3 regions of the Ochrobactrum sp. P6BSIII genome follow, and region 1 is predicted to be linked to each of the others. Evidence: riboswitches for the same ligand, from Rfam matches in the RefSeq annotation. Region 1 holds a riboswitch; each other region holds the start of a gene.
The links. A riboswitch is a leader RNA that binds a small molecule or an ion and turns the genes downstream of it on or off. The one in region 1 is predicted to bind cobalamin.
Positions count from the first base shown of each region.

Region 2: linked by a shared signal. The riboswitch ahead of nrdH (glutaredoxin-like protein NrdH) and the one ahead of FHW00_RS05875 (TonB-dependent receptor domain-containing protein) in region 1 are both predicted to bind cobalamin.
Region 3: linked by a shared signal. The riboswitch ahead of FHW00_RS02405 (ABC transporter substrate-binding protein) and the one ahead of FHW00_RS05875 (TonB-dependent receptor domain-containing protein) in region 1 are both predicted to bind cobalamin.

Region 1 covers NZ_JACGXB010000003.1:328,151-333,032, forward strand. The annotation lists gene rbbA (ribosome-associated ATPase/putative transporter RbbA) at 1-909, shown strand, start outside; gene FHW00_RS05870 (ABC transporter permease) at 911-2,023, shown strand; cobalamin riboswitch at 2,123-2,342, shown strand; gene FHW00_RS05875 (TonB-dependent receptor domain-containing protein) at 2,481-4,355, shown strand; gene FHW00_RS05880 (ABC transporter substrate-binding protein) at 4,370-4,882, shown strand, end outside.
Region 2 covers NZ_JACGXB010000005.1:170,691-175,572, reverse strand. The annotation lists gene FHW00_RS08990 (ABC transporter ATP-binding protein) at 1-1,251, shown strand, start outside; gene FHW00_RS08985 (SDR family oxidoreductase) at 1,372-2,202, shown strand; cobalamin riboswitch at 2,299-2,513, shown strand; gene nrdH (glutaredoxin-like protein NrdH) at 2,830-3,051, shown strand; gene nrdI (class Ib ribonucleoside-diphosphate reductase assembly flavoprotein NrdI) at 3,077-3,499, shown strand; gene nrdE (class 1b ribonucleoside-diphosphate reductase subunit alpha) at 3,475-4,882, shown strand, end outside.
Region 3 covers NZ_JACGXB010000002.1:3-4,884, forward strand. The annotation lists gene FHW00_RS02390 (CUE domain-containing protein) at 142-327, opposite strand; gene FHW00_RS02395 (hypothetical protein) at 576-830, shown strand; gene FHW00_RS02400 (RcnB family protein) at 979-1,329, opposite strand; cobalamin riboswitch at 1,508-1,755, shown strand; gene FHW00_RS02405 (ABC transporter substrate-binding protein) at 1,939-2,967, shown strand; gene FHW00_RS02410 (FecCD family ABC transporter permease) at 2,964-4,007, shown strand; gene FHW00_RS02415 (ABC transporter ATP-binding protein) at 4,004-4,819, shown strand.

The DNA of each region.
Region 1 (4,882 bases):
CGCTATTTTACCGAGATGCCGCCGATCACCGACTATAACGATCTTGACCGGCGGATGCGCAACGGCGAAATCAGCCTTGCCATCGAGATACCGCCGCGCTTCGGTGCCGATATCGCGCATGGGCGGCCTGTCGAGGTGGCAGCGTGGATTGACGGCGCGATGCCCACCCGTGCTGAAACGGTGCGCGGTTACGTACAGGGCATGCATGCCAATTGGCTGATGCAAAAGGCGCGCGAGCTTTATGGCAATGCGGCGACGGTGGGCAATTTCAATCTGGAAATTCGCTATCGCTACAATCCCGACGTCCAAAGCCTGGTGGCGATGGTTCCTGCGGTCATTCCGATGTTGCTTTTGATGATCCCCGCCATGCTTGCGGTTTTGAGTGTGGTGCGCGAAAAGGAACTTGGCTCGATCATCAATTTCTATGTGACGCCGGTGACCAAGTTCGAGTTCCTGTTTGGCAAGCAATTGCCCTATATCGCGCTCGCCTTCCTCAATTTCCTGATGCTGACCGCCTTTGCAGTCTTCATCTTCCGGGTGCCATTTACGGGGAGTTTCCTCACCTATGCAGCGGCGGCGCTGCTCTATGTCATCATCGCGACCGGTATGGGACTGGTGCTTTCCACCTTCATGAGCAGCCAGATCGCGGCCATTTTTGGCACTGCCTTGCTGACGCTCATTCCGGCGGTGCAGTATTCCGGCATCATCGATCCGGTTTCGTCATTGCAGGGTGCGGGCGCATTCATAGGCAAGATTTATCCCACGACCTATTTCGTGACCATCTCGCGCGGGGTGTTTTCCAAGGCGCTGGATTTCGGTGATCTTGCCGGGTCGTTCATCCCGTTGCTGATCGCAATTCCGGTACTGACGGTGCTGGCCATTCTCCTTCTCAAGAAACAGGCGGGCTGAGATGCGGATAGCCAACATACTACAGCTCGGCATCAAGGAATTGCGCGGCCTCGCCCGTGATCCGATGCTTCTGCTCCTGATCGTCTATGCGTTCACGCTGGCAGTCTATACGTCCGCGCGAGCGCAGCCTGAAAACCTCAGCAATGCGGCTATCGCCATTGTCGATGAAGACCAGTCGCCGGTCTCCAGCCGTATTACGGCGGCTTTTTATCCGCCTTATTTCGTGCCTCCCAAACTCATTTCGTCCTACGAAATGGACAGTCGCATGGATGAGGGGCTGGACACGTTTGCGCTGAACATTCCGCCGAATTTCCAGCGCGATCTGTTGGCCGGGCGCTCACCGACCATTCAGCTCAATGTGGATGCAACCCGCATGAGCCAGGCCTTCACGGGCGGCGGCTATGTCCAGTCCATCGTTTCCGGTGAGGTGAACGAGTTTTTGAACCGCTATCGCGGCACGGCGGATACGAAGGTGGATCTCAATTTGCGATCCCGCTTCAATCAGGATTTGAACAAGAGCTGGTTCGGCGCGATCAACAATGTCATCTCGTCGGTCACCATGCTGTCGATCATCCTGACGGGTGCTGCGCTGATCCGCGAGCGCGAACACGGAACCATCGAGCATCTGCTCGTCATGCCGGTCACGCCTATCGAAATCATGGTCAGCAAGGTCTGGTCCATGGGGCTGGTCGTGCTGGTAGCTTCCGCTTTTGCGCTGATCTTTGTCGTGCAGGGCCTGCTGGCCGTGCCGGTTTACGGGTCGGTTCTCCTGTTTCTGGCTGGTGCGGCATTGCAGCTTTTCGCAACGACAAGCCTTGGTATTTTTCTAGCGACAGTTGCCGGTTCCATGCCGCAGTTCGGCATGTTGCTGATGCTGGTTCTGATGCCTTTGCAGGTGCTTTCAGGCGGGATGACCCCGCGGGAAAGCATGCCAGACATCATCCAGAACATCATGCTGGTGGCGCCCAACACGCATTTCGTCATCCTGGCGCAGGCAATCCTGTTTCGGGGGGCAGGCATCAGCGTGGTGTGGCCGCAATTTCTGGCCCTGATCGTGATCGGATCGGTGCTGTTTTACTTTGCGCTGCAACGCTTCCGGGCATTCCTGCGATAATCAAAGATGTTTGAAAACAATGCCCTGAATCGCTTCGTTGAGAATGCGATTCAGGGAGAAGCCTTTTTGGCGCATTGCCAATCCGGATCAGCCTTGCTAACGCTCGAAACAGGAAACGGTTTCGCTGTAAAAGGCGGATGAAAAGGGAACGCGGTGAGGCCATCTGGCCAATTCTGCGACTGCCCCCGCAACTGTAACCGGAGAGCTATCTTCCATAATCGCTGAGGCGATTAAGCCACTGAGTGCAGACGCATTCGGGAAGGCGGAAGAACAGCGGCGACCCGGAAGTCAGGAGACCTGCCGTGTCCGGTCACCTAGTTTCGACACGGGGCGTGTCGGGGCGCGGCTTTCCGTAGCGGTGACATTGAACAAATGTTGCCGCCGGAACGAGAGACGGGGTTTCCCTCATTTCTTCGACCTGCGGTCAGGCGACGCTGCCTTGCAGGAGAAGATACAGGTGCATATTTCAAGATTATCGATTTTACTGGCTGCGGCTTTTGCGGCTGTAAACCCCTTCGAGGCTTCGGCTCAAACTATCAGCGCCACGGATGATGCCAGCGCAGGCGTGGTTCTTGACACGATTGTCGTCACGCCGCTTCGCCGCGCGACTTCGCTGCAACGCTCCACATCTTCGGTGACGGTTATCGACAAGGCCGAAATCGAGCGCTCGGCAGCATCCGATCTGCAATCGCTGCTGAAAACCTATAGCGGCGTTTCGATCAAAACGAATGGCGGGCAGGGGTCCAAATCCGACATTTATCTGCGTGGCATGTCGTCCACGCAAACGGTTGTGCTGGTCAACGGTGTACGCTCGGCCTCGGCAACCGACGGGACAACAGCGCTGGCAAATATTCCGCTGACCTCCATCGAGCGCATCGAGATCGCCAAGGGTGGACATTCTGCCCAATATGGCGCGGATGCCATGGGCGGCGTCATTAACATCATCACCAAGCAAGGCGGAGCCTGTGGCGAGCGCTCATGGTGCGGCAGCCTGACCACGGGCGTCACCCACCCCTGGGGCGGCTATGCATCCGGCTCGATACAGGGACAAAGCGCTGCGGGTGTTGATTATGCCTTTGGCGCGGCGATAACCGGCACTCAAGGCTATGATTTCACCAGCCCTGATACGTTTGGGCACGAGCCGGATCGGGACGGCTTCCTGCAAGGCTCGTTCAACTTCTCGCTCGGAAAAGACTTCGACTGGGGGAGGCTCTATGCGGACGGGCTTCTGAGCCGGGGCCGCAATCAGTATGACGCCACGGCTCCCTACGCCAATGAGGCTTACAGCACGGCGTTCACGGGAAAAGTCGGCACGCGGATCGATCATACGGATGACTGGTCTTCGACAATTGAATTGAGCAGCGGCATCGACAGTAGCCGCAATTTCCGTAAGGGCGTGCCCGGTTCGGACCGCTATGAAACCAAGCGCTACGGCGTCTTCGCTTCCACGGAGAAGAGTTTCGAGACGGGGAAGGCAAAGCACGTTGTCACCGGCGGCGTCGAAGCCTATCGCGAGACCATCGATTCCACCGTCGACTATGATGAGACGGGGCGCAATCTCGCGGCGGTGTTCGGACAATATTCTCTGGAATATGAAGCACTGCGCGTAGATGGCGGCGTGCGTTACGACCACAACCAGCAATTCGGCGACGTTACAACTTATAATATCGGCGCGAGCTATGAGATTGTTCCTGATCTAGTCGTGCGGTCCTCTTATGCGACCGGCTTTCGTGCACCGACATTCAACGAGCTTTATTATCCGGGCTTCGCCAATCCCGATCTGGAGCCGGAAAAGTCGCGCTCCTATGAAGTGGGGCTGAACTGGCAGATTTCGGCAGCGACCAGCCTCGATCTCGCGCTTTATCGCAACGAATTGCGCGACGCGATCATGAGCACAGCGCCTTCCTATCTGCCCTATAATGTAGCGCGTGCGCAGATCACGGGCTTTGAGGCGACACTGGCCCATCGCTTCAATGACCAGTGGAGTGTGAAGGGGGTGCTGGATTTCAAGCGCCCCATTGATGAAGAAAACGATACCGATCTTGCCTATCGCGAACGCTTCAAGGCGACCGCCGAGGTGAACTATACGCCGTTCGAAGGGCTCGACCTGACGGGCCGTGTCTTTTATGGCGGCTCGCGCTATGCCGATGCCGCGAATACGCAGAAGCTTGGCAGCTATGTGACCGCCGATTTCATAGCGCTCTATGCCATCGACAAGCAGTCCAAGCTCAAGTTTTCGGTCGAAAACATCTTTGACAAGGACTACCAGACAACCTCCGGCTATATTGCGCCGGGCCGTACCTTTAATATCGGCCTGACGCGCAATTTCTGAGGTTTTTTCGACGGATGACGAGAGCGACGATCCTTGGCAGAAACTGGCTTCTGGCGCTGGCAGCCACGGTTTCGGTCGCTCTTTCATCTGCCGAGGCTGCACCACCGCAGCGCGTGGTGTCGATCAATGTTTGCACCGATCAGTTGGCGATGCTTCTGGCCGCTCCGGGCCAGTTGCAGTCGGTTTCTCATCTGTCGCGTGATCCGCAGCTTTCCGTGCTGGCCGGGCAGGCGGCGCAACTGCCGGTCAATCATGCGCAGGCGGAAGAGATTTTCCTCATGAAACCGGATCTGGTGCTGGCGGGCACATTTTCATCGCAGGTAACGGTCGATCTCCTGCGCCGGCTTGGTCTGCGCGTGGAACAGTTCGCGCCCGCCCGCTCCTTTGACGATATCGAAACACATCTGCAGCGCATGGGCACATTGCTGGGGCGCGAAGAGCAGGCGGATGCGCAGATCGCCTCCATGCGGGCAGGGCTTGCGGCTATTGAAAAGCCGCAACATCGCAAGACTGTCGCGCTCTATTTC
Region 2 (4,882 bases), on a different contig from region 1:
TTGGCGCTGATTACGGCGCTGGTCGTTCCGCTGACGGCGATTGTGAGCATCCGCTATGGCAGCCGGATGACCTCGAACTGGCATGCACTTTATGGCCGTGTCGGCGAGTTCAATGCGCGTATCGAGGAAAATGTAGGCGGCATTCGCGTCGTGCAGGCCTTCACGAATGAAGACCACGAGCGCAAGCTGTTTGCCGAAAGCAACCGCAACTATCTGACGACCAAATTGCGGGCCTATAAGATCATGGCGGCTTCGATGTCGCTGTCTTATCTTTCGATGCGTTTTGTCCAGATTATCGTCATGCTCGCGGGCGCCTGGTTTGTCGTGCGCGGCCAGCTGACAGAAGGTGGCTTCGTCGGTTTCCTGCTGCTCATCGGTGTTTTCTTCCGGCCCATCGAGAAGATCAATTCGATCATCGAAAGCTACCCGAAGGGCATTGCCGGTTTCCAGCGCTATTCGGCCTTTCTCGATACAGAGCCGGATATTGCCGACAGGCCGCAAGCCGTTTCCGTGCAGCGTCTGCATGGCGATATCGAGTATAATGACGTCAGCTTCGGCTACCGTTCGGAAAAGCCGTTGCTTGCCCATTTGACCCTGTCGATCCGCGCTGGTGAAACGGTCGCCTTCGTCGGCTCGTCTGGCGCTGGCAAGACCACGATCTGCTCTCTGTTGCCGCGCTTTTATGAAGTGACCGAAGGTGCGATCAGCATCGACGGCATTGATATTCGCGACATGACGCTCAAGTCGCTGCGGTCCAATATCGGTATTGTCAGTCAGGATGTCTTCCTGTTTGCCGGAACGATCCGCGACAACATCGCTTATGGCAGGCTGGAGGCCTCGGAGGAGGAAATCCTCGAAGCGGCGCGGCGCGCCCGTCTCGACGATGTGATTGCCGCCTTGCCTGCCGGTTTGGATACGGTTGTGGGTGAACGCGGCGTCAAGCTTTCGGGCGGCCAGAAACAGCGTCTGGCGATTGCGCGTATTTTCCTGAAAAACCCGCCGATCCTGATCCTCGATGAGGCGACATCGGCGCTGGATACCGAAACCGAACGTGCAATCCAGCAATCGCTTGCCGATCTTTCGCAGGGGCGCACCACGCTGGTCATCGCGCACCGGCTTGCAACCATTGTCAATGCAGACCGGATTGTGGTGGTGGAAGACGGCCGGATTATCGAACAGGGTGTTCATGACGAGCTGGTGGCTCGTTCCGGCGGTCGCTATCAGCAATTGCACGCGGCGCAAGTGAACTGAAAGTTAGACGGCAAATAATCTGACGACAGTTCGTGAAAACCGCGACTTTAGCAAAATAGCTTGTTCCAGCTGGCGGTTTTCGACGGCATAATCGTTCATCTTATCGGCAGGGAGACCGACATGGATGTTACGATTATAACGGGCGCGTCCGACGGGATCGGAGCGGAAACCGCACGCCAGATTGCGCATCGCGATCGCGCAGGGGCTGCCCTTGTTCTGGCTGCGCGTAATGTCGAAAAGCTTGAAAAACTAGCAACAGAATTGCGGCTTGAGGGCAGCACCGTGCTGGTTGTGCCGACCGATGTTACAGATCGCAATGCCTGCATTGCCTTGATTGAAAAAGCGGCGTCGACTTTTGGCCGGATCGACACGCTGATCGTCAATGCGGGCATGTCGGCCCACGCCAATTTCGCGGAAATCAAACCGGAAGATTTGCACTGGATGCACGATCTGATGGAGCTGAACTATTTTGGCAGCATCTGGCCGATCCATGCCGCACTTCCTCACCTCGCCGAGACCAAAGGACGGATTGCGGTGGTTTCATCGGTTGCGGGGCTGATCGGCGTGCCGGGGCGCTCGGCCTATAGCGGGACAAAATTCGCGCTTTCCGGATTTTGCGAAGCGCTTCGCTCGGAACTGGAGCCGAGTGGTATTTCCGTAACGATTGTTTATCCGGGCGTTGTGAAGACGGATATTCGCAAGGTCGGCTATGGCGCCAGTGGTGAAGCGCTGGGAACCAGCGGCGTGCGTGAAGACGATATGATGTCTGTGGAAGAAGCGGTGCGTCTCATGCTCGATGGTTTGCAGAGGCGCAAACGCGAGGTACTGATGACGCGGCAAATGCGATTGGGGCGCTGGCTCAAGCTGATCGCACCGCGAATCGTGGATCGTATGGCGCTCAAGGCCCTGAAACCTGAATTTCGCCCGAAGCCGATCAAGCCGGCGCGCTGAAGTCCGGTTATCCACGTTCTTCACAACCATTACAAAATGGATTGCCGATTTTTCGCTTTTCACCAACTATCCGTTGACGGTCTTTTAACTTCGTCTACTATATATAGTGTTCTAGGTTCTTTCGATTCGATGAGTCGAAAGCTAAGAGGGAATTCGGTGAGTCGCTGCCATGAGGGTTGAGACGAAGCCGAAGCTGCCCCCGCAACTGTAAGCGGTGAGTTCTTGTTGATCATGTCACTGGCGTAAGCTGGGAAGACCGACAAGAGCGCTGACCCGTGAGCCAGGAGACCTGCCTTGAGCAATGAACGTCCACGGGCGGGGTGTCCGGTTGGTGTGCAATCAGTAAGGCGAGATGTGCTTCTTGCCGATTGCTGCCCCGAATGCCCGCTCACAAGCTTCGGGGTGAAGTCCATGTCTGACACATTGTCCAGTTTGTATTGTTCCTTCGGTTCAGGTCCACCTTTCCAGAGGTGATTTTGCGCGGTCCAGTGGTGCTCATGCATCGCTGACTGTTCCCCGATTTTGTCTGCCTTCACGCGCATGTGCCATGCGCGAACGATCTCTCATGCGCATCTGTCCCGATGGCTTGTGCCTTTGACAGCTCGCGTCCAATCCAGTGAGGAAGAAATGAACGTCACCGTCTATAGCAAACCCGCTTGCGTCCAGTGCACCGCAACCACCCGTGCCCTCGACCGTCAGGGGATCGATTATCAGGTCATCGACATTTCCGCAGATATGGCCGCTTACGATCTCGTCACGGGGCTGGGCTATCGTCAGGTGCCAGTCGTCGTGGCCGGTGAAACCCACTGGGCCGGTTTTCGTCCGGACATGATCAACGGTCTTTCGTGATCGTGGCACTGTCATGAGCTCGGCCATGGGTCTCCTTGTCTATTTCTCAAGTCGCTCCGAAAACACGCATCGTTTCGTCGAGCGGCTTGGAATGCGCGCAAGGCGCATACCCATCCTGCAAAGGGATGAGGACGACTCGAGGCCGTTGCAGATAGACGAGCCATTCGTGCTCATGACGCCAAGCTATGGCGGCGGCGGAACAAAAGGGGCAGTGCCCAAGCCCGTCATCCGCTTTCTCAACAATGCGGGCAATCGCTCGCTGATCCGCGGCGTGATTGCCGCGGGCAACAGCAATTTCGGTGAAGCTTTTGGCATAGCCGGCAAAATAATCTCTGCCAAATGTCAGGTTCCCTATCTCTATCGCTTCGAGCTTTTGGGAACCGATGAAGACATTGGCAATGTCAGGAACGGGATGGAACGATTTTGGACACGGCAGACACAACCCTGATCCGCGAGCGCGAGGCAGAGCCGGTCGCGCAGGACGCGCCGCAAGCAGCGGCATCGAACAGCCCCAAGCCTGTCAAATCTACGGATGGGCTGGACTATCATGCGTTGAACGCGATGCTCAACCTCTATGACGATGAAGGCAAGATCCAGCTTGATCGTGACAAGCAGGCTGCGCAGCAATATTTCCTTCAGCACGTCAACCAGAACACGGTCTTTTTCCATAATCTGCGGGAGAAACTCGATTATCTGGTGACGGAGAACTATTACGAACAGGCGGTGCTGGATCAGTACTCCTTCAATTTCGTGCGCGACCTTTTCGATGAGGCCTATGCCAAGAAATTCCGGTTCCCGACATTTCTCGGGGCCTTCAAATATTACACCAGCTACACGCTGAAAACCTTCGACGGAAAGCGCTATCTGGAGCGCTATGAGGACCGTGTCTGCATGGTGGCGCTGGCATTGGCGCGTGGCAGTGAGCAACTGGCCCGCGATCTTGTCGATGAGATTATTTCCGGTCGCTATCAGCCTGCAACGCCGACATTCCTAAATGCGGGCAAGAAGCAGCGCGGCGAGCTTGTGTCCTGCTTCCTGCTGCGTGTGGAAGACAATATGGAGTCCATCGGACGCTCCATCAATTCCGCATTGCAGCTTTCCAAGCGCGGCGGCGGCGTGGCCTTGAGCCTGACGAATATTCGCGAATCCGGCGCGCCGATCAAGCAGATCCAGAACCAGTCATCGGGCATCATTCCGGTGATGAAGCTTCTGGAAGACTCATTCTCCTACGCCAATCAGCTTGGTGCGCGACAGGGAGCCGGTGCGGTTTATCTCCATGCGCATCATCCCGATATCATGCGCTTCCTTGACACCAAGCGCGAGAATGCGGACGAGAAAATCCGCATCAAAACCTTGTCGCTGGGTGTGGTGATCCCGGATATCACTTTCGAGCTCGCCCGCAACAACGAGGATATGTATCTCTTCTCGCCTTATGACGTGGAGCGGGTCTATGGTCAGCCGCTGACCGAGATTTCCGTCACGGAAAAATACCGCGAAATGGTCGATGATGCGCGCATCCGCAAGCGGAAGATCAATGCGCGTGAGTTCTTCCAGGTTCTGGCGGAAATCCAGTTTGAATCCGGCTATCCCTACATCATGTTCGAGGACACGGTGAACCGCGCCAACCCGATCGACGGGCGCATCACCATGAGCAATCTGTGCTCGGAAATCCTGCAGGTCAGCGAAGCCAGCATTTTTGATGAAGACCTTTCCTATGCCCATCTCGGCAAGGATATTTCGTGCAATCTCGGCTCGCTCAACATCGCAGCCGCCATGGATTCGGCGGATTTTGGAAAGACCATTGAAACCTCCATTCGGGCGCTGACGGCAG
Region 3 (4,882 bases), on a different contig from region 1:
GGAGAAAAGTAGGAACTTGACCACTACTATCGACCCGAAACATAACTAACAGGCGGGTCAATTCTCGGCGCAAATGCCGGGTCACTTCTCAGTACAAATCAACAGCGTAAGCCTCGGGTAAGGCGACTTGGAACGTTTTCATCACGCTGCCTTCTTAAATAGGTCGGCGCGCTGGCCATGCGTAATGGCGAGGCGAGAAAGTTCGACTTCGCGCGCCAGAAAGTCACGGTCTTTCAGGAGCGCCTCAATAGCCGCGTGCACATCTCCCCTGTGGTAGGCGAGTACCTGCTGAATTTCGTCTTCATAATTTTGCACAAGAGCGTTCATGGCTTCCTCCTGCTAATTTAGATGTTCTCATTTTGTTCTCATTGGAGTTCGTCGTCAAGACGCTAAATTGCCGTGCATGAACGTGCTACAAATCGTGCAATTTACTGTGTTACAAACTGTGCTACAATTTCGGGTTCGTAATTAAAATAAGATAATAAAAACAATAGTGTATGGAATAGTTTGATACCAACCGACCGTACCATTTCTCTCCCAGGCCATTTCACTAACACGTTGAGTTTACTGCGGGATTGGACAATCTCGCCGTGAAGCCGTTGTCGCTTGCGGTAAATTTGGCTAGATATGCGGCTTTGAAGGTTATTTTCAAGGACATCGCAATGGTCGGATGCTTGCCGCCGCTTATCCTGCTGATTTTAGGGGCTGGCATTGGTGCATTGATCGGCGGCAGCACTGATGCAGTTTATGGCGGTCTTGTGGGGTTGGCCATCGGGCTGGTCGTGATGGTGGTCCTTGTCTGGATATTGATGAAGGCCCGCAACCGATAGACTGCTTTCACTGACTGTTTTAGGCGTCCGCTGGGCGCGTTCTATGAGCCGGTTTCGGTTGCGCTTTTAGAAGATCAAAAAACATCGGCCAGAGCTAAGCTCTGGCCGATGTTTTGCATAATGGCGATAGCTTCAGGCTTTGCTGCCCTTAGCGGCCAGCAAGAATGCCAGCAATGATGCCCGTTGCGGTGGTGACCAGCAGGAACTGGTTGTCGACCTTCACCCAGCGCTGGCCCGGACCCGGACGGCGGAGGCCATAACGCTGATAATCACGGACTTCCGGATGACGGCGCCAATCATTGTAACGCTGGCCCTTGGACCAGTTCTGACGGCCATGATCGCGACGATCATTGCGGCCAAATTCCTTGCCGTGCGACGGGCGTGGCTTCTGCTCCATGCGATGCGGACCCGGCTTGCGCTGATAATCCTGCGCTTGTGCTGCCAGTGGCGCGCCGATGAAGGAAAGGGCTACGGCTGCAAGAATGACTTTTTTGAACATCATGTTCTCCTTTGCTGTTGGGTTGACACTATTGGGAGACGAATGAACGGAAGATGAATGGCAGCATTTTGAAACATTAAATAAAATCAATGTGATATTAACACTTTATTAACCATGGCTTTATGTGTGCCAAACGCGTCAGAACTCGATGGAAACACTTGACCGTTCCGGCATCGGAACGTAATAGTGTTACGACGGTTCCCCGACCGAGAGTGAAGGGGATTAATAGGGAACACGGTGAGGACGACCCGAAAAGGGACCGAGACCGTGGCTGCCCCCGCAACTGTAAGCGGATTGCTGTCCATCCTCGTGACGCTGACAGGCGTCATGCCACTGTGTTTGATCGGCGAAAGCTGAACGACACGGGAAGGCAGATGGAAGCGACCATCCGCAAGCCAGGAGACCTGCCGTCATAGGGCCTTGAGCCCACCATCATCCATTGTCACGGGCGGGGATGCCCGGAGCAGGAGCAGGTTATGACAGCACATCGCGCTGCAAGGCGCTTTTTTACATCGTCATTCATATCCCCGGATATCTCCGTTTGCTCACGGTGCCTTATCGCCGCTGCTTGCTGACGTGGCCACATCTTTCATCATTTCGGGGATTCTCATGACATTCCACGGCAAGACGTCGTTTCGCGCAGCGCTATGCGCTCTTTCATTGCTCGCAGTCGTGCCAGCACTTCAGGCTGCAGAAACGCACTATCCGCTGACACTGAAGAACTGTGGACGAGACGTCACATTCAAACAGGCCCCGACGCGCGCGGTGGCTGTCGGTCAAAGCAGCACGGAAATTCTGTACAGCCTCGGTCTTGGCGACAAAGTGGTGGGCACGGCGGTCTGGTTTGGCCCGGTGCTCAAGGGCTTTGAAGAGGTCAATGCCAAGGTCAAGCGGCTGGCAGATAATGATCCGAGCTTTGAAAGCGTTCTGGCGCAGAAGCCTGATATCGTGACAGCGGATTTCCAGTGGCATGTCGGACCGAACGGCATCGTCGCCAAGCCGGAACAATTCGAGGAACTGGGCATACCCGCCTATACGTCGCCTTCGGATTGCGTCGGCAAGGATAATTCCGGCGGAGGCGATGGCGTGCGCACGGCGGCCTTCACGATGGATGTCGTTTATCAGGAAATCGGCGAGCTGGCCGCGATCTTCAACGTGCAGGATCGTGGTGAAAAGCTGATTGCCGAGCTGAAGGGACGCGAAGAAGCGGCACGCAGCAAGATTGGCGCCAGCGGCGGTAAGCTCTCCGCTGCGGTCTGGTTCTCCAGCACGCAGATCGACGCCGATCCCTATATCGCCGGTAAGTTTGGCGCTCCGGCCTATATCCTGTCGGCGCTTGGCATCAAGAATGTGGTCAACAGCGAAGAAGAGTGGCCGACGGTCGGCTGGGAGACGATTGCAAAGTCCAACCCGTCGATGATCGTGGCTGCCAAGCTGGACCGTCGCCGTTATCCGGCGGACGATATTGCCGTGAAGCACAAGTTCCTCGAAAGCGATCCGGTGACAAGCCTGATGCCAGCCGTCAAGGGCGGTCATGTCTTCGACATAGATGCGCAGTCGATGAGCACATCGCTGCGGGTGATTGAGGGTATTGAAACGCTGGCCGCAGCCATCGCTGCTTCGGACCTCAACAAATGACAGCTTTGGTGGCCATAGGAAGGCTTCCTTTCAGCAACAAGGTGAGCGCCGGGGTTCTGGCGCTCATTCTGCTGCTTGCCGCCCTTTGGTTTGGTGCGGCGATTGGTGAAACCGCCATACCGCTCGATGTGGTGGCGAAGACCGTCGCAAACCGGCTGTGGCATGCAGGCTATGTGCTCGATCCCATCGATGAGGGGATCGTATGGAGCTATCGTCTCAGCCGCGCCGTGGTGGCGGCATGCTGCGGCGCGGCGCTGGCGCTTTCCGGCGTTGTGCTGCAATCTCTGCTGCGCAATTCGCTCGCAGATCCGTATATTCTGGGCATCTCCGCCGGGGCTTCGACCGGGGCCGTCAGCGTCGCCATTCTTGGCATCGGCGCTGGCGTTCTCACGCTTTCGCTCGGCGCATTCATCGGGGCGATACTCGCCTTCGTTCTGGTTTCACTGTTGGCGCTGAAAGCCGGGCGCGGCAACAGCGCCATTATTCTTGCCGGTATAGCCGGCTCGCAGCTTTTCAACGCGCTGACCTCGTTCATCGTGACAAAGGCGGCCAATGCCGAACAGGCGCGTGGTATCATGTTCTGGCTTCTCGGCAATCTCTCCGGCGTGCGCTGGCCCGATGTTACGCTGGCGCTGCCTGCCTGTCTGATTGGCCTGGTCGTCTGCCTGTGGCACGCCCGTGCGCTCGATGCTTTCACGTTTGGTGCGGAATCCGCCGCTTCGCTCGGTATTCCGGTGCGGCGCGTCTATGCGGTGCTGATTGGCGCCAGCGCCATGATGACGGCGGTGATGGTTTCCATCGTCGGGTCCATCGGCTTTATCGGTCTTGTCATTCCCCATGCGGCGCGGATGATTGTCGGCGTGCGGCATGGCGCATTATTGCCGGTTAGTGCGTTGATCGGTGCAATCTTCATGATCGCGGCTGATATCGTGTCGCGCATTATCGTGCCGGGACAGGTGCTGCCCATCGGGGTTGTGACAGCGCTGGTCGGCGCTCCGGCCTTTGCGCTGCTGCTCGGACAGAGGAGGGCGCGCGCATGATGCTGTCGGCGCACAATGTTTCCTGGATGGCGGGCGGCGCGGAAATCCTGAGCGGCGTCTCGCTTGAGGTGATTGAAGGCGAGTTTCTCGGCATTATCGGGCCGAATGGCTCCGGCAAGACGACGCTTCTGTCGCTGCTTTCAGGTCTGAAGCGTCCGCGCAGCGGTGCGGTGCAACTCGGCGAAACACCGATTGAACGTTTCAACCGCCGCGAGATTGCGCGGCTGCTGGCGCTGGTCGAACAGCAGGCGGAAACGACTGAGCGCATCACGGCGCGACAGGCGGTGGAGCTTGGGCGCACGCCCTATCTCGGCGCTCTGTCACCGTGGTCTGCTGAAGATGACGCCATCGTCGATCATGCGCTGGCGCATGTGGATATGACCCATCTGGCCAAACGCAACTGGCATACGCTGTCGGGCGGAGAACGCCAGCGCCTGCATATTGCCCGCGCTTTGGCGCAGCAGCCGCGCATCTTGCTGTTGGACGAGCCGACCAATCACCTCGACATTGGTCATCAGATCGGGCTTCTCGATCTCGTCCGCCAGCAAAGCCAGACCAACGGGCTGACCGTGGTGGCCGCGCTGCACGACCTCAATCATGCAGCCATGTTCTGCGACCGCATTGCGGTGATGGACAAGGGACGGCTGGCGGCGCTCGGCGCACCACGAGACGTGTTAACGGCGGAGCGTATCCGTTCCGTATTTGGCGTCGATGTGGAGGTCGAGCATATGGGTGCCAGCGGTTGTCATATCCGCTATTGCGCACCGGGGCTTGTGCATGAAGCGCCGGTGCTGCAGCTGCGTACAGCTTAGCACTATAGTTGCATTCTTCGTGATGCCGGTCTGCAACGAGCAATTTCCTGCGCTCCGGTGCTC